4 regions of the Gallaecimonas pentaromativorans genome follow, and region 1 is predicted to be linked to each of the others. Evidence: predicted binding sites of a transcription regulator. Region 1 holds the regulator's gene; each other region holds the start of a gene.

The links. Region 1 encodes Fur, which represses iron uptake genes when iron is present. Its sites were predicted from a motif close to ATAATAATGAGAACNACTATCAA; they were not measured.
Region 2: the regulator Fur is predicted to act here: its motif matches at 2,222-2,244, upstream of EDC28_RS17565 (TonB-dependent siderophore receptor).
Region 3: the regulator Fur is predicted to act here: its motif matches at 2,573-2,595, upstream of EDC28_RS16885 (TonB-dependent hemoglobin/transferrin/lactoferrin family receptor).
Region 4: the regulator Fur is predicted to act here: its motif matches at 2,336-2,358, upstream of EDC28_RS15270 (TonB-dependent siderophore receptor).

Annotation. Positions count from the first base shown of each region.
Region 1 covers NZ_RJUL01000002.1:56,889-61,545, forward strand. The annotation lists gene EDC28_RS03070 (alpha/beta fold hydrolase) at 1-553, shown strand, start outside; gene EDC28_RS03075 (DUF2788 domain-containing protein) at 606-815, shown strand; gene ybfE (LexA regulated protein) at 815-1,114, shown strand; gene fldA (flavodoxin FldA) at 1,120-1,647, shown strand; gene EDC28_RS03090 (DUF4442 domain-containing protein) at 1,674-2,153, opposite strand; gene fur (ferric iron uptake transcriptional regulator) at 2,284-2,727, shown strand; gene EDC28_RS03100 (oxidoreductase) at 2,758-4,657, opposite strand, start outside.
Region 2 covers NZ_RJUL01000011.1:72,343-76,999, reverse strand. The annotation lists gene EDC28_RS17565 (TonB-dependent siderophore receptor) at 85-2,181, opposite strand; gene pyrE (orotate phosphoribosyltransferase) at 2,376-3,017, opposite strand; gene rph (ribonuclease PH) at 3,062-3,775, opposite strand; gene EDC28_RS17550 (YicC/YloC family endoribonuclease) at 3,932-4,657, shown strand, end outside.
Region 3 covers NZ_RJUL01000010.1:95,842-100,498, reverse strand. The annotation lists gene EDC28_RS16890 (YaeQ family protein) at 1-346, shown strand, start outside; gene EDC28_RS16885 (TonB-dependent hemoglobin/transferrin/lactoferrin family receptor) at 387-2,525, opposite strand; gene EDC28_RS16880 (hypothetical protein) at 2,695-2,886, opposite strand; gene EDC28_RS16875 (DUF2750 domain-containing protein) at 2,886-3,230, opposite strand; gene EDC28_RS16870 (LysR family transcriptional regulator) at 3,324-4,229, opposite strand; gene EDC28_RS16865 (aldo/keto reductase) at 4,329-4,657, shown strand, end outside.
Region 4 covers NZ_RJUL01000008.1:150,655-155,311, forward strand. The annotation lists gene EDC28_RS15265 (TonB-dependent receptor domain-containing protein) at 1-2,233, shown strand, start outside; gene EDC28_RS15270 (TonB-dependent siderophore receptor) at 2,437-4,512, shown strand; gene EDC28_RS15275 (MAPEG family protein) at 4,598-4,657, shown strand, end outside.

The DNA.
Region 1 (4,657 bases):
GATGACCAGCCTCGGCATCCACAAAGCCCATCTGGTGGGCCACTCCCTGGGCGGCAAGGTGGCCATGGAGTTTGCCCTTAACTACGGGCACAAGGTCGACAAACTGGTGCTAGCCGACATTGCCCCCGTGACCTACACCCACCGCCACCACGACAACGTCTTTAACGCCCTTACCCAGGTGGACATCAGCCAGATGGCAAGCCGCAAAGAGGTAGAAGAAGCGGTTGGCGCTTATATCCTCGACCAGGGCACCCGGCTTTTTATCCTCAAAAACCTGGTCAAAACCGACACCGGCTTTAGCTGGCGCCTGAACGTGCCGGTACTGGCCGGCAAGTACGAGGAGCTCCTCAAAGCCCCTGAAGGCACGCCTTTTACCGGCCCGGCGCTCTTTATCAAAGGCGGCGAGTCGCCTTATCTGACCGAAGCCCACAGCCAGGCGGTGGCGGCGCGCTTTCCCAAGGCCCAGCTCAAGGTGATAAGCGGCACCGGCCACTGGCTCCATGCCGAGAAACCGGCGGTGTTTAACAAGCTGGTCAGGGACTTTTTGAGCTGAGTGCTCCCCTTGGGTATAATCCGCGCGTTTCTTGTAAGGGCAACGGCCGCCGATGCTGGACAAGCACCACGACACCCTGGGGTCTTTGGGCCTCAACCTGTTTTTTCTGTTTATCGTCATTGCCCTTGGCCTGGCCATCAACGACGTGCTGAAAAAGAGCCAGGTAACGGCCGCCTGGCGATTCGTGGTCTGGCTGGCGATACTGGGCGCCGTGGGTTTTGCCTTTAAAACACTCATCTGGGAAAGTTCAGGTATTGGTTAATGGCCAAAGAGAGTACCGACAGAATCACCATTGACCTGTTTGCCGAGGAAAAACGCCGGGGGCGTCCGAAAACCAATCCCCTCCCGCGTCAGGTACAACTGAAGGTCAACAAACGCAATCAGATAAAAAGAGACAAACAAAAGGGCCTCAAAAGAGTCGAACTCAAGGTAGATTCGGACCTCTTCGATACCCTGAATGATTTGGCCAAAGCGCAGAGCATGAGTCGAAGCGAACTGATCGAAAGCATATTGAAAGCCGGTGTCGAGCAGCTCGACACCACCAACAGCGAGAGGAATTGAGTCGAATGGCATCTGTAGGTCTGTTTTTCGGCAGCGATACCGGCAACACCGAAGCCGTAGCCAAGATGATCCAGAAACAGCTGGGCACCCACATGGTCGAGGTCCACGACATCGCCAAGTCCAGCAAGGAAGACATTGAGAACTTCAGCCTGCTGCTGCTGGGTATCCCCACCTGGTACTACGGTGAATCCCAGTGCGACTGGGACGACTTCTTCCCTACCCTGGAAGAGATCGACTTCACCGACAAGCTGGTGGCCATCTTCGGTTGCGGCGATCAGGAAGACTATGCCGAGTACTTCCTGGACGCCATGGGCACCCTGCGCGATATCGTTGAAGCCAAGGGTGGCATCATCATCGGCCACTGGCCTACCGAAGGGTACAACTACGTGGCCTCCAAGGCGCTGGTAGACGACAACCATTTCGTTGGCCTTGGTATCGACGAAGACCGCCAGCCCGAACTCACCGCCGAGCGGGTGGAAAAATGGGTCAAGCAGGTCTTTGACGAGATGTGCCTGGCAGAGCTGGAAGATTGAAAAAAGCCCCTCACCGAGGGGCTTTTTTATAGCTCGGGCCGGTAGTGACGCTTGAGGCGGATATAAAGCGTGCGCTCAACGCGGGCCACCAAATCGCCCTGGTTGTCCTTGATGTCGGTCACCACCTCGGGCAGGTACTTCTCGCCAGTGGCGGTGGCCTGCTCAATGTCTCGCAACAGACCTTCGGTGACATGAAACTCGGCTACCACCTTGCCTGAACCCGGCTTTTCAAAGTGCACCTTGGCGCTTCTGTCCCACACGTGAAAGCGCTTGCCCACGAGCCCCATCAGCATCAACGAATAGATAGGGTCGGTCATGGCAAACAGGCTGCCGCCAAACTGGGTACCGTTGACATTTTTGGTCCAGGGGCGGTTTTTCAGCTCCACCCGGCAATAGCGAAAATCTGCCGATAACTCGGCAACACGAATGCCGGTGAATAAAAACGGCGGCCACAAATTAAGCAGGGGCCGGATCCGCGTTCCTTTTTTAAACAACCACGATTTCATTGTTCACCTAATCGATAAAATCGAAACAATACTGCTATCATGCCTCTGGAAAAGCGAAGCCCACTTGGGTACCTTTCTCCTGATAACTAACGCGGGCTTGCCCGCCCCGACACTAAAAACAGGACCATCCATGGCGGACGAGAATCAAGCGCTCAGAGACGCTGGCCTTAAGGTCACCCTGCCCCGAGTCAAGATCCTTGAATTGTTGCAGCAGCCCGACTTCCAGCACATCAGTGCCGAGGATCTCTACAAAAAGCTCATCGAGCTGGGTGAAGAGATTGGCCTTGCCACCGTCTACCGGGTGCTGAACCAGTTTGATGATGCCGGCATCGTGACCCGCCATCATTTCGAAGGCGGCAAGTCCGTGTTCGAGCTGTCCCAAAAGCACCACCACGACCACCTGGTGTGCCTCAAGTGCGGCCTGGTAGTGGAATTCATGGACGATGTCATCGAGCAGCGCCAAAAGGCTGTTGCCAAAGACAACAAGGTCAAACTGATGCACCACAGTTTGTACCTGTACGGCGAGTGTGAAGACACTGTCGCCTGTGACAAACGCCGCCGCGGCGAAGAGTAAACAAGGCCAGGTTCTCCTGGCCTTTTTCTTTTAAAGCCTTGCCGCCAGCTCCGCGCCCTGGCGAATAGCCCGCTTGGCATCAAGCTCTGCCGCAACGAAGGCGCCGCCGATAAGGTGCGCGTTAACCCCCGCCTCACTCAATGCCTGCCAAAGCCCTTTGTTGGGCTCCTGGCCGGCGCAGATGATGACGTTGTCCACGTCCAGCACCAGGGTCTGTTCACCTTTGCTGATATGCAGACCGCTATCGTCGATGCGCTGGTAGTTGACCCCCGGCCACATCTTGACCCCAAAGTCGCTGAGCGTCTGGCGGTGCACCCAGCCGGAGGTTTTACCCAGCCCCTTGCCGACTTTGCTGTCTTTGCGTTGCAGCAGCCAAATCTCGCGGGCAGCCGCCGCCTTGTGGCCCTTATCGAGGCCACCAGCGTTATTGATGGTTTTGTCCACGCCCCAGTGGACCAGCCAGCGGTCTTTATCGAGACTGACCGAACGGCCAGGCTCGGCCAGGAACTCGGCGACATCAAAACCGATACCACCGGCACCGATAATGGCCACCTTGTCGCCCACCGGCTTGTTGTCCCGCAGCACATCAAGGTAGCTCAGCACCTTGGGATGGCTGACCCCGTCAATGGCCGGGGTGCGGGGGCTGATGCCGGTGGCTATTACCAGTTCGTCAAAGCCCTCGCCCTTGAGGCTATCAACGCTTTGCATGGCATTGAGGCGCACCTCGACGCCAAGGTCGCTCAGGCGGTTTTTAAAGTAGCGCAGGGTCTCATAGAACTCTTCTTTACCCGGAATGCGCTTGGCGTAGTTGAACTGGCCGCCCAGTTCGCCAGCACCGTCCATCAGCACCACCTTGTGGCCCTTTTCGGCGGCGTAGCAGGCAAAGGCCATACCGGCCGGGCCTGCCCCCACCACGCCGATGCGCTTGGGGCTGGCAACGGTTTTAAAAATCAGCTCGGTCTCATAGCAGGCCTGGGGGTTAACCAGGCAGCTGGCGCGTTTTTGCTCAAACACATGATCAAGGCAGGCCTGGTTACAGGCGATACAGGTGTTGATGCGATCGGCACGGCCAGCGGCGGCCTTGTTGACAAACTCGGGGTCGGCCAGCAGCGGCCGGGCCATGGACACCATGTCCGCTTCGCCAGCGGCGAGGATGGCCTCGGCGACATCCGGGGTGTTGATGCGGTTGGTGGTGATTAGCGGGATGCCAAGGCCTTCTTTTTTCATCTTGGCGGTGACCCAGGAAAAGGCGGCGCGCGGCACCGAAGTAACGATGGTGGGGATGCGCGCTTCGTGCCAGCCGATACCGGTGTTAATCAAGCTCACCCCGGCCTTTTCCAGCTCTCGGGCCAGATACACCGCGTCATCCCAGCCCATGCCCTCTTCCACCAATTCGAGCATGGACAGGCGGAAGATGATGATGAAATCGCTGCCTACCCGCTCGCGGATGGCGCGGATGATGGCCAGGGCAAAGCGGGCCCGGTTTTCGATGCTGCCGCCCCAGGCGTCGGTGCGCTTGTTGGTGCGAAGGGCCAGGAACTGGTTGATGAGGTAGCCCTCAGAGCCCATCACTTCAACGCCGTCGTAACCGGCCTTTTGGGCAAGGGCAGCGGTTTTGGCAAAGGCCTTGATGGTGCCCTTTATCTGCCGCTGTGACATGGCGCTGGGTTTGAACGGATTGATGGGCGCCTTTTTGGCGCTGGGGGCCAGGGAAAAGGGATGATAGGCGTAGCGGCCGGCGTGGAGGATTTGCAGGCAGATTTTACCGTCGGCCTGGTGCACCGCGTCGGTCACTACCTTGTGCTTTTTGGCTTGAAAACCAAAGGATAACTGGCTGCCAAAAGGCGCCAATCTGCCCCTGAAGGTGGGGGCAATGCCCCCGGTGACGATCAGCCCTACCCCGCCTTCGGCGCGGGCTTTATAAAAGGCG
Region 2 (4,657 bases), on a different contig from region 1:
ATAGCCCCGACTTGACGATCACCACCTCCATAGGAGGTGGTTTAACGCTGAAAACAAAAAAGGAGGCCTGAGCCTCCTTCTTTTTTAGAACCGGTAACTGGCCGAGGCGTATACCCGGCGCCGCTCGCCAGGGAACTGGCCGGTGCGCCCTAAAAGGCCGCTTACCGCATAGGCCTTGTCAAAGAGGTTTTTGACATTGAGCTGGAACTGCCAGGCCTGCCACTGGGTTTGCCAGGACGCATCAAACACGGTGTAGGGCTTGATGCGGTTGCCGTCCTGGTCGAACTGCTCGGACACATAATCGGCGCCAAAGGCGATGGCCGAATCCAAGGCGGTGATGTCATAGCGGGTCCAGAGCCCGAACTGATGGCGCGGGGCATTGGCAAAACGCTTGCCAACCGAGCGGCTGATACCGCTGGTAGCGTCTTTTACCACCGCGTCGTTGTAGGCGTAGTTGGCGTTAATCACCCAGTTCTCACTGAGATCCCCCAATAAATCCACTTCCACACCCTGGCTGCGCACCTTGCCCAGGGCAATTTGCCGGTCGGTATCATCTGGGTCGGTCTGCAGGATGTTTTTGCGCTCGATATGGTAGGCCGCCAGGTTGAGGTTGATGGCGCTATCAAACCAATAGCTGCGCAGCCCAAGCTCGGCCTGCTTGCTCTCTTCCGGGTCGAAAGGCCCGCCATTGCTGGCCAGCTGGCTCGACACATCCTGGGGGGTAAAGCCGGTAGACCAGCTTACATAGGGATGTAAGTGCTCGTTGATCTTATAGGTGCTGCCCAAACGGTAGGAAAAACCGGTGTCGTTATAGTGCTCTTCGCCGCCGGCGATGTTGTCCAGCACCTTGTCGTCAAAACCGTCCAGGCGGGCGCTGCCGGTAATATCCCAAGCCTGGGTGATACGCCACTGGTCCTGCAGGTAAAAGCCGTAACGCTCGGCGGTGGTGTCAGAATCGGTTATTAGCCGCATCCGGTAACTGGCCGGGTCGGTCACCCCGTATTGGGGGTTGCTGTAACTGAGCCCCACTACGCCATCGGCAGTGCGGGCTCGCTGGTAGTAGAAATCTTCTTTTTGATGGGAAAAATCGCCCCCCAAAAGCAGGGTATGGGCGCCCAGTTCGGCCACCAGGTTGGCGGTAACCGAGCCAGCCTTGGTGTCGCGGGTTTGGTCGCGGTACTGGCGCTCGGTGTAGTCGGCCAGGCCATCGCCGTTGGTGTCGTCGGCGCTGGCTGGCTCATGGTACTTCTGGCGCTCGGTGTTATCGAAATAGCGCACCGTTACGTCGGCCGACAGCCAGTCGTTAAAATCGTGGTCGAGCCTTGCCTGGAAAACGGTGGCGGTAAGGCGCAGAAAATCGGACTTCTCGTTGGCATTCCAGCGCATGCTGGCCAGGAAGTTACCTTGGCTGTCGGCCGGTATACCCCGGAGCCGGGCGCCTGCTTCGTTTTGGCGCACGTCGGTCAGTTGCAGGGTTAGGGTGCTGGCATCGCTTAAATCGATGGCATAGCCGGTGTCGATGATGCGGCGGCGGTTGTCGGTATTCCAGCGGTAGGGGTTTTCGTGGTCCTGATAGAGCCCGAGGCGATAGCGCTGGTCGGCGGCTTGGGTCAAAGGGCCGGAGAGCTCCAGGCTGCCACTGACAAAATCGTCGTTACCGGTGGTGAGCTTGATGCGTTTATCCGCCTGGTAGCCGGGCTTTTTGGTGACGTAGTTAATCAGGCCGCCCGGGTCGCCAGCGCCATAAAGGGCGCCGCTAGGGCCTTTTAGCACCTGCACCTGCTGAATATTAAAAAGCTGCGGCGTGGAAACATCGCCATAAGGGTCGCCCCGCACGCCGTCGTAGCGCACGTCATTTTGGCGAAAGCCCCGGAAGGTCACCGAAGCGTAGTTGTATTGGCTCACCCCGCTGATGGAGCGGTAGAGGTCGGTCACCTCGGTGGCGGCCTGATCTTCAATCAAGGAGAGCGGCAGAATTTGCACCGACTGTGGGGTGCGCTCCAAAGGGGTGGCGGTTTTCATGGCCACCGAGCCGTCATCAATACGGTACATGGACTGGGCCCGCCCCTTGACGGTGATGCGCTCTATGTCGCTGTTGTTGGCGTCATCGGTCGCTGCCAGTATCGGCAGGCTGTAGGCCGCCGCAAAGGCCGCCAGGGGGAGCAAGGCAAAAGACTTCATTTCCAGCCCGGGTTGAAACCACAATGGCGGAAGAATTTAAATGAAAAACATTCTCATTTCAATGCAAATCCACCGGCGCGGGTGTTAGCGGGGTGTAGATAAAAGAAAGGCCAGACATCACATCTGGCCATAGTCCTTGCAGACAATTGAAAAGGCGTAACGCCTAAACATCCGTGTTTACTTGCAACGCCGGGTTAGACGCCGTACTGCTGGCGATAGTTCCGTACCGCTTGTAAAGATTCTGCCAGCTCCGGTTTTTGCTCCAGGTAGCTGATGAGGTCGGCCAGGGTGATAATGCTCACCACGGCGCAGCCGAAATCGCGCTCCACTTCCTGAATAGCCGACAGCTCGCCCTTGCCCTTCTCTTGGCGATCCAGAGCAATCAGCACCCCGGCAAGCTCGGCGCCTTCGGCTTGGATGATGTCCATGGACTCGCGAATGGCGGTACCGGCGGTGATCACATCGTCCACCAGCATTACCCGGCCTTTAAGTGGGCTACCTACCAGGCTGCCGCCTTCGCCGTGATCTTTTTTCTCTTTGCGGTTAAAGCAGTAGGGGTAGTCGCGGTCGTGGTGGTCATTGAGCGCCACAGCGGTGGTGGTGGCGATGGGAATACCCTTGTAAGCCGGGCCGAACAGCAGGTCGAATTCGATGCCGGAATCCACCAGGGCATCGGCATAAAAACGGCCCAGTTTGGCCAGATCGCGGCCGGTGTTAAAGAGGCCGGCGTTGAAGAAATAGGGGCTCTGGCGGCCGGATTTGAGGGTAAAGCTGCCAAAGCGCAGTACTTGGCGTTCGATAGCAAATTCAATAAAGGCTTTTTGATAGGCTTTCATGAGTTGGTCCTATAAAAAACGGGGCCAATGCCCCGTCAATACAATCAGGCCAGCGCAGCGCGCTGGGCAGCAAAGAGGTCACGGATGCCGCTGTCGGCCAGATCCAGCATGGCGTTCAGTTCCTGGCGGCTAAAGGGCTCGGCCTCGGCGGTGCCCTGCACTTCAATCATGCGGCCATCTTCGGTCATCACCACGTTCATGTCGGTTTGTGCGCTGGAGTCTTCGATGTAGTCGAGGTCACACACCGCCTCACCTGCGACGATACCCACCGACAACGCCGCCACCATCTGCTTGAAGGGATTCTCCTTGACCTTCTTCTGCTCAACCATCCAGTTAAGGGCGTCAAACAGCGCCACACAGCCGCCGGTAATGGCCGCGGTGCGGGTGCCGCCGTCGGCTTGGATCACGTCGCAGTCCACGGTGATGGTGACATCGCCCAGTTTGGTCAGATCCACCGCGGCGCGCAGGCTGCGGGCAATAAGGCGCTGAATTTCCATGGTGCGGCCAGACTGCTTGCCACGGGCCGCCTCCCGGTCGTTCCGGGTGTGGGTGGAGCGAGGCAGCATGCCGTATTCGGCGGTCACCCAGCCTTGGCCCTTGCCTTTGAGCCAACGGGGCGCGCCATCCACCACAGAGGCGGTGCACAGCACCTTGGTGTTACCAAAAGCCACCAGCACCGAGCCTTCGGCATGGCCGGTGAAGTTGCGGGTAAGGGTGACCTGACGGGTCTGGCTGGGGGTTCTGCCGCTGTGTCGCATGGATAATCCTGTGGGTCCGAGGTGGCGCCATTATAGGGGAAGCGGCCATCTGCGGCCACGGCCAGGGGCCACAAGGTGAGCGGTGCCGCAGAAGCGATTTTCACGCCAGGCCCCTTCTGTGGGTATACTGGGCCCAAACCAATAAGGACAACCCTTATGACTTACAGCATGACCGCCTTTGCCCGTAAAGATGTACGGGCTGATTGGGGCACCGCCTCTTGGGAAATTCGCTCGGTAAACCAGCGTTACCTCGAAGCCTACCTGCGCCTGCCCGAATCCTTCCGAAGCTTTGACCCCGTCATCCGTGAAAAACTGCGCGCCAAACTGAACCGCGGCAAAGTGGAAATCCAGCTGCGCTTTGACGCCGCCACCGCCGACGCCAATGCCCTGGCCTTTAACAGTGCCCTGGCCGAGATGCTGATGGCCCGCGCCAGCGAGCTGGCCGCCAAGGCGCCCCAGGCGCAAATCAACGTGCTGGACGTGCTGCGCTGGCCCGGCGTGATGAACGCCCCGGAAGCCGACCTTGACGCCATCAGCGAAGCGCTACTGGCCGCCTTTGACGAAGGCCTGGAAGACTTTATCGCCGCCCGTGGCCGCGAAGGGGAAAACCTCAAAGCCCTTATCGAAGCCCGCCTCGACGGCGTGCTGGCGGAAGTGGCCAAGGTGCGGGAGAAAATGCCGGAGGTGCTGGCCTGGCAGCGCGAGCGCATGCAAAGCCGCTTTGAAGAAGCCAAAGTAGAGCTAGACCCTGCCCGCCTCGAGCAGGAAATGGTGATGCTGGCCAGCCGCGTTGACGTAGCCGAAGAGCTTGACCGCCTCGAGTCTCACGTCAAAGAAACCCGCAAAATCCTCAAGACCAAAGGCGCCATCGGCCGCCGCCTG
Region 3 (4,657 bases), on a different contig from region 1:
CGACGAGCCCGACTTATGGCTCAAGGCGCCAGATGGCCGCATCCTGCTGTGGATAGAGCTGGGCGAGCCGACGGTCAAACGCATCAAGCAGGGCTTGTCTCGGGCCGAGAAGGTGTTGGTGTATTCCTACGGCGCCCGCGGCGCCGAGCAGTGGTGGAAGCAGTTCGGTGACGAAATAAAGGCCCTTAAACGCCTTGAAGTGCTGAACATCGGCTTTGAGCAGCTGCCAGCCCTGGCGGCCTTTGCCAAAAAGAACATGGCCCTGAGCGCGACCTTGATGGAAAGCCAGTGGCTGCTCACCGACGGCGAGCGCTCAGAAGAATTCAGCTTCGAGCGCTGGCTGTAAGCACCAACAACAAGCCCGCCAATCGGCGGGCTTTTTTACCTCAGAAGCTGTACTTGATGCCAACGCCGACATTGCGGCCCGGTTGGCTGTAGCGCTCGATATTCTGGCTTTGGGTGCTCAAGGTGCGCACCTGGCTCCACACCCAATACTTTTTATCCAAGAGGTTAAAAAGGCCGGCCGAGAGCTGCAGTTGTTCAAGAGGCCGGTAGTAGGCGGTCATGTCCACCACGGTGAAGCTCGGGGTGGCCAGCCATTGGTTGGCGGTGGTGATGTCACTGGGCTTTTTGCGCGCAGTCCAGGTGACATTGAGGCTGCTGCCCCAATTGCCGGCCGGGGCGTCGTAATCAAGGCCAGTGTAGAGTTGCAGCGGCGAGACCGAGTCCAGCGGCGCATTGTCGCCGGTATTTTTACCGTCGGCATAGGCTGCCGCGCCTTTGAGGCGCAGGCCTTCGGCGCTCCCCCAAAAGGTGCCAAGGTCCAGGGTGCCTTTTAATTCCACCCCTTTGATGCGCACCTTGTCGAGGTTCTGGGAGGTAAATTCGCCCAGGCTGTACTCGGCTGAGGCGCCAAGGGGTACCTGGCTTTCGATGAAGTTGCGGTAGTGGTTGTCAAAGAAAGTCAGCTCGGCGTCGCCATGGCTGGTGCTCAGGCGCAGCCCCAACTCACTAAAGGTGCTTTGCTCGGATTTGAGGTTGGGGTTGGGCCTGATGATGTACGAGTAGTTGTTGCCGCCAAAGCTGACGTTGTTCTCGTAGTAGTAGTAGAGGTCGTTGATGCTGGGGGCGCGAAAGCCGCTGCCGTAGCGGCCAAAGAGCGCCAAGGGGCCGGCCACTTGCCAGTTGAACCCCAGTTGGCCGGTCAGCTTGTGGTTTTTGCTGTCGCCCCAGTCGGCCACATAGCTGTCGGCCTGGGTGCGGTAGTGGTAGTTGTCGTAACGCAGCGCCGGCAGCAATGCCAAGCTGGGGCTCAGTTGCCAGTTGTCTTCAAGGTAGAGGCCATAAATGTTGCCGTCAGCCTTGGGGGAGAAGCGGCTGGTGTCGGTCACTCCGTCCACGGTGTTGTGGTTGAGGTTTTCGTAGTCCTGGTGCTGGTAGTTGGCGCCGTAGCGAAGGCTGTGGCTGCCCAGTTGCTTGGCCAGGTTAATGCGCCCCTGGTAGCCCTTTTGGTCGTAAAAGCGATTCACCAAGCGGTGGCTGGTGGCGCTGTTAATCAAGGTACCGTTCTCGGTGCGGGTTTTCTGGTAATCAAGCTGCCAGTGCAGCTGATCAAACAGCACAAAATCGCCCCCTAAGGTTTGGAACAGCCCCAAGCGGTTGCGGGTGATGTCGTCGTCGGAGCGGTTAAGGGCGGTGGCGCTACTTTCCGAATAGAGCTTGATGGCCGATTGGCCGTTGAAGTGCTCACCGACTACCCCAAGCTGGTTGTCGCTACTGATGTGCCAAATGGCTTTGCCCAGGACGTTGTCAGACTGGTTGTCGCCCGGGTTGACGGCGCCCCTGCCCGGGCCGCGAATATCGCTGCCGCCGCCATGGTTTTCGGTTTCCTGGCCGTCGCGGCGGGTATACACCAGCAGGGATTCCACCGCGCCATGACGGTTGGCGAGGGTAGCGGTTTCGCTGTAGCGCTCGGCGTCGCTGCGGTAACCGGCTTGCAGCGACAGGTAGCTATCGTTGCCGTTGGCGCTGAGGAAATCAGCCGGATCTTTGGTGCGAAACTGCACCACACCGCCTAAGGCGCCGGAGCCGGCGCTGACATCGCCGCCTTTGATGATGTCCATGCGGGCCAGGGCGTCCATATCCACGGTGTTGCGGCCCGATTGCAGGTAGGTGGTGGTGGGGCCGTAGCTGTCGGCCAGTTCCACTCCGTCTACCAGGATTTTGACCCTGTTGCCGTCCATGCCCCGGATATTGATGCTGCCAATGCCAAAACGTTCGTCACGGGTGACCGACACCCCGGGCTCGTAGCGCAGCACGTCGCTCAGGTCGGCGCTGAGGTTGCGGCTTATTTGCTGCGCATCAATGGAGACGATGGCGGTGTCGGGCTTGGCCTGCTGGGCCCGCTGGCCTTGCACCACGATACGTTCCAAATCCTTGTTGGCGGCGTCAGGGGTCTGCTGCTCGGCCACGGCCTGGCCGGCGCAGCACAGCGCCAGCAAGGCCCATTGGGGGGACGGTTTCATTGCGTGTGATTCCCTTGGTTCAGCAAAGATGGCCAGAGGTTATCACTTTGCAAATGAGAATTAATATCAAATAAGTGTTATTCTTATTTGTTTCCTTATGAACTGCCAGGTTGACGGGATGAACAGAAAGAGCAGATACAAAAAAGCCCTGCTTGGCAGGGCTTTTGGATCACACCTGAAGGTCTATGTGCTGGCCCTTGGGGCCATCGGCAGGGGGCGCTGACATCTGGGCGTCGTCAACGCTGCCGGCGCTTTCAATCAGGTTAAGCGCCATGGCGCCTTGCTGGCGGATCTGAGAGTTGGTGTAGTTGGCTGCAATCACTTCGTACTGGCCACCTACCTGTACGCTGTTTACGTTCATCACGCCTCCATCAAAGACTCGGCGATATCGCCGGGTTCTACTTCCAGCCCTTCCAGTTCATCGTTCCAGTCGGGGCCTACCAGAATGTCGTCCTCGGCCAGATTGGGCAGCCACAGTTCGACAAAATCGGTCAGGCTGATACGCTCGGCCTGATATTCCGCCCATTGATCAACGCAATGACGCTGGGCTTCTTCCTTGCTGGACCAAAAAGGCATGACTTCGGTGTCTTCGAACTCGGCGGAGTCGCAGATCACCCAGCCTTCTTCACAGCTCAGGCTCCACAGTTCGCCAGTTCGCTGGATGGTTGCAAGGAAGGTATCGTAGCTTTTTTGCCATTGGGTCATGGGCAGATCCTTAAAGGTGGGTCGGCGACATTATCGCCTTAATTGAGCCAGGGCGTGCGACTATTTTAGGGCAATGTTCACAGCTTGCCGGATTTAGGGGCTGGTGATACCCAAATCGGCCACCAGTTGCCCCAGCCAATCGGCAAAGAGCCTGAGGGGTTGGCTCTGGTGGCGTTTTTGCGGATACAGGATGGCCAGCGGCATGGGCGGCGGCGGGTAGTCGGCCAGCACCTCCACCAACAGGCCCTTATCCACTTGCTCCTTGAGATCGTAACGGGGCCCCTGAATAAGGCCAAAACCGGCCAGGCCTGCCGCCACATAGGTGTCGGCGCCGTTGGTGCTCAAATCAAAACCAAGCATCTGTGGCTGATAGCCCCCCTCGACCTTGAATTCCAGCGGCTCGATGCGGCCATTAGAGGGCAGGGCAAAGGCCACCATCCGGTGCCGGGTAAGCTCTGCCGGGTGCTTGGGAGTGCCATGGCGGGCCAGATACGCCGGGGAGGCCAGCGTTGCCTGAGGCATGTGCCCCAAGGGTTTGGCAATAAGGCTGCTGTCTTTTAAGGGGCCGGCCCGCAGCACCGCATCCACCCCCTCTTTGACCAAGTCGATGGGCTGGTCGGCAATGCTCAGCTGTAAGGTGATACCGGGGTAGCGCCGCTGAAATTGGGCGAGCTCTGGCACCACCACCAGCCGCGCCAGGCGGGTGGGCAGGTTCAGGTGCAAGGTGCCACCAGCGGGGCGGCCGGGCAAAAAGAGGGTCTCCAACTCCTTCCAGTCGGCCACCAGTTGCCTTGCCTTGTGGCTAAAAGCTTCCCCCTCTTGCGTCAGGCTGACTTGGCGGGTGGTGCGCACCAGCAGCTGCACCTTGAGTTGGTTCTCCAGGCGCTGCACGGCCTGAGTCACAGTGGAGCGGGGCAGGTTCAAACTGCTGGCGGCCCGGGTAAAGCTGCGGGCATCGCAGACCCGCAAGAAGATGGCCAGGGTACGAAGGCGGTCCATGAATTGTTCGTGATTTACAAACAGTAAAACCCTTATACCCCGGTTTATTGCAAACACCAAACAGGCGCATGCTGTAGCCCTTCACCGATGGAGGTAGTGATGAAACAACGTCAATTGGGCGCTAATGGCCCGCTGGTATCGGCTCTGGCACTTGGCTGCATGGGCATGAGCGAGTTTTATGGCAAAGGCGATGACGCCGAATCCCTGGCAACCCTGGACCTGGCGCTGGAAAAGGGCGTCAACTTCTGGGATACCGCCGATGTCTACGGCCCCCACAGCAATGAAACCCTACTGGCCAAGGCCCTCAAAGACCGGCGCAGCCAGGTCTTTTTGGCCAGCAAGTTCGGCATAGTGCGTGACCCTAGCGACCCGGCCAAAAGAGGCGTCAACGGCCGCCCCGATTACGTGCGCCGCTCGGTTGAAGGCAG
Region 4 (4,657 bases), on a different contig from region 1:
TGGCCATAGCAATGATTTCTCCATCGTCATGGGCGGCAACCTCGATGGCGGCAAAGGCAACATCACCGTTTATGCCACCCACCGTAACATCGAAGCCGTAACCCAGAACAACCGCGACATCAGCGCCTGTGCCCTGCGTGGCCATGCCGGTGATTGGAGCTGCGGTGGTTCCGGTACCACCCCCGATGCCTATGTGTTTACCAATGATGGCAGCCTCGATGCCTTTGTCGACAACGGCCAGTTTGTTCCCTATGACGGCCGCGTATACAACTACGGGCCTCTGAACTACTTCCAGCGCCCTGATGAGCAGACCACCATGGGTGCCTTTGCTCATTACACCATCAACGATTACCTGGAGTTCTACAGCGAACTGGGTTACATGAAGGATACGTCTGTTGCGCAGATCGCTCAGTCCGGCGCCTTCTTCGTTGATACCACCTTCAACTGTTCCAACCCGCTGCTCACCGCTGCCCAATACCAAGTGGCCTGTGCGGACCGCGGCCTGGGTGTGAACGACTCCTTTGACGTGACCATCGCCAAACGTAACGTGGAAGGCGGTCCTCGTCAGGATGACCTGCAACACATCAACCAGCGTTTTGTGTTTGGTGCCCGCGGCATCATCAATGACGACTGGAACTACGACGTGTCATTCAACTATGGCAACGTCAACATGACCGAGGTCTATCAAAACGACATGAGCAACAAGGCCATTGCCAATGCGCTCAACGTCATTGCCGACCCGGTAACTGGCCAGGCTGTCTGTGCCGGTAACGATCCTGATTGTGTGCCCTGGGATATCTACAACCCCCAGAATATCACTCAGGACCAGCTTGATTACCTGACCCTGCCGCTCTACTCCAAGGGCGAAACCGTGCTGCGGGAGTTCAACGCCTACACTACTGGCGACCTGACCAACTACGGCATCAAAACCCCTTGGGCGACCCTGGGTCCGCAAGTGCTGCTGGGCTATACCCACCGCAGCGAGTCGCTGAGCTTTGATCCCGATAAAGGTTACGAGTCCGGTGACGGTGCTGGCCAAGGTGGCCCGGCCACTGCCGTAGACGGCTCCTTGACTGTAGACGAGTACTACACCGAGGTCCGTGTGCCGCTGGTTGAAGATGTGCCTTTCGCAGACAACCTCAACCTGGACCTGGGTTATCGCTACTCCGATTACTCCACCAATATCAATACCAACACCTATAAAGTGGCGCTGGGTTGGGACATCAACAGCCAAATCAAGCTGCGTGGTAGCTATCAGAAGGCTTCTCGTCACGCCAACATCCGTGAGCTGTACGTCTCCACCGGTCTGGCACTGTTTGATTTGGATGAAGACCCCTGTTCTGGCGACACCCCTTCGGCAACGCTGGAGCAATGTGCCCGTACCGGTGTTACCGCGGCCCAATACGGCAACATCATGAACAACCCGGCTGGTCAGTTTAACTACCTGCAAGGTGGTAACCCTGACCTCCAGCCTGAGCGTTCCAAAACCGTGTCCTTCGGTTTTGTGTATCGCCCCTCTTGGCTGGACGGCTTGGACTTCACCGTTGATTACTTCGATATTGACGTAAAAGACGCCATCAGCAACGTACCGCCCTCTTTCATCATTGACCAATGTCTGGCTACTGGTGACGCCACTTTCTGTGACGCCATCCACCGTAACGCCAATGGCTCACTGTGGCAGGGTTCTGGTACTTCAGCTGGCTATGTCTCTGCAACCAACATCAACATTGGGTATGAGAAGCGTACCGGTATCGACGTAAACAGCAACTATGTCACTGATTTGCCTGCTGGTTTGGGTACTCTGCACCTGAACTTGGTCGGTACTTACTACGACAAGTTTGAGAGTCAACCTGTGGTCGGTTATGACACCATCGAGTGTGCTGGTAAGTGGGGTGGTGACTGTGGTTCCCCGAACCCTGAGTGGTCTCACAACCTGCGTACCACCTGGGAAACTCCGTGGTTGGGTATGGCGCTGTCAGCCAACTGGCGTCACATCGGTAAGGTTGATGACTTGAACGAAGTTCAAAACATCAATGCTCAAAACTACATCGACCTGACTGCTCAGTTTGCAGTACTGGAAGGCGGCAAGATCACTCTGGGTGTGAACAACGCCTTCGATAGGAATGCTCCGGCCGTGTCCAGCAGCAGCACTGGCACCAACGGTAACACCTATCCCTCCACCTACGACGCTCTGGGTCGCTACGTGTTCCTGGGTGTTGAATACACTTTCTAAAACCACTCCCTGGTTTTTTTAAAGGGCCTTCATTTGAAGGCCCTTTTTTTGCGCCGACATTGCCGAGCGGGCATTGTTTTACATCAGGAAAACCCATTGCACGCGATATTGATAATTATTATCATGCCGAAAATTAACATTCCTTAACCGGCGTGCTGGCCAACAGGTATTGGCAGCACTCCCTTTGCTCGAAAGGACTTGCCATGACCCCGCGATTTTCCCACCTGGCCATTGCCGTAACGACCATTTTGCTCAGCCAGCCCGGTTGGGCCGACGACGACCAGGTAGAACGTATCGAGGTGCTGGGCAGCCAGGGCAATATCACCGACTTGGGCACCGGCCTTGGCCTGGATGAGCGTCAGACCCCGCAATCAATGACGGTGATAGGCCAGGATGTGCTGAGCGATTACCGGCTCAGCACCCTTAACGAGGTACTGGATTACACCCCGGGGGTAACGGTTGAGCGGGTGGAGACGGACCGCACCTATTTCACCTCCCGTGGCTTTGAGATAAACAACATCCAGGTAGATGGCCTGGGTGCACCCTTTTATTCCGATGTGGTCAATGGCGATATTGATCTGAGCATGTACGACCAGGTGCAGGTGCTGCGCGGCGCCGGCGGCCTGATGGCGGGGATAGGTAACCCGGCCGCCACCATCAATCTGGTGCGTAAGCGCCCCACCGACGACACCCGGGGTTATGTGAATCTGAGCGCCGGGCGCTGGAGCGATTATCGCGGCGAGGTGGATGTGTCAGGCAGCCTGGCCAGCAACCTGCGCGGCCGTTTTGTGGGCAGCTACCAGGACAAAGACTCCTACATCGACCTTTACAGTAAGACCCTGTCGTCCCTTTACGGTGTGCTGGATACCCGCCTGGGCGACAACACCTTGCTGACAGTCGGCGTTAATTACCAGGAGAGTAAACCCGAGTCGCCGATGTGGGGCGCCCTGACCCTGGCCTATACCGACGGTTCGCCAACCCACTTTGACCGCTCGTCCAGCACCTCGGCGGATTGGGCTTATTGGAACAGTTACAACACCCAGGCCTTTGCCGAGCTTGAACACCGCTTTGCCAACGGCTGGAGCGCCAAGCTGGCATATAACTACCGGGCCTCTACCCAAAGCGGCGACCTGTTCTATGTCTATGGCACTATTGACCCGGATACCAATGCTGGCCTTATCGGCTATGCCAGCCGTTACACCCTGGACAGCCACGCCAACCAGGTGGACTTGTCCCTTTCCGGCCAATATCAGCTGTGGGGCAAAAGCCACGAGCTGATGCTGGGGGCCAACTGGGTCGAGAACAAGCTCACCGATCAATCCTTGTATGACTTTGTTAACGGCTTTCCGCTGATTGGTGATTTCACCCAGTGGCACGGCCAGGCGCCTTACCCCAACCTGATTGATGGTGCTGATGGCTCCGATCTCAAAGACACCCAAAAGGCGATTTACGGCGCTACTCGCCTTAATATCACCGATAGCCTGCATGTTATTGCCGGTAGCCGGGTGGTTCGCTACCACAGCCAGGGCACCAGTTACGATGAGCCTGAAGACACCAAGGTCAACGACAAGGTCATTCCTTACGGCGGGGTGGTATACGACGTAACCGATGCCTTGTCGCTCTACACCAGCTACGCCAAAACCTTTGACCCGCAAACCGAGCGCACCCTTAGCGGCCACATGGCGCCGTCCGAAGGCAAAACCCTAGAAGGGGGTATCAAGGGCGAATGGTTTAATGGCGGCCTCAACGCCAGCCTGTCGGTGTTTAAAAACGAGTTCAACAACCTGGCCACCAGTCTTGGCCGCTACCAGGGTCAAACCATCTACGAGGGCCGAGATTTTCAAACCAAGGGTTTTGAAGCGCAGCTGAGCGGCGAGCTGAGCGACGAGGTCTCGGTGCTGCTTGGCTATACCCAACAGAACATTGAAGACGCCGACGGCAACACCACCCGCCGCTATGTGCCCAAACAGAGCTTCAAGGCCCTGGCCAGCTACAGCCCAAGCCAAGTCGAAGGCCTAAAACTGGGGGCCAGCATGCGCTGGCAATCGAACATCTATGTCGATGCCACCTATAACGACGCCGGCGATACGGTGCGGGTTAACCAAGGGGCCTTTGCTCTGTACGGACTCTTTGCCAAATACCAGTTCACCCCCAACATTACCGGGCAGCTGAACCTCAATAACATCACCGACAAGACCTATTACAGCAGCCTCTATTGGGATCAGGCCTTTTACGGCTCCCCCCGCAGTTACACCGCCTCCCTGACCTGGAGTTTTTAAAAAAAGCCGCCTCGAGCGGCTTTTTTATTCTCAAGGGTCGGCACTTTGGTAAGCTCGAAGAAAATGCTCTGACAAGGAAAGCAAGGTGCCAGTGACTCCCCTTTATGCCGCCGTGCTGGCGGTGCTGCTGATCGCATTGAGTGTC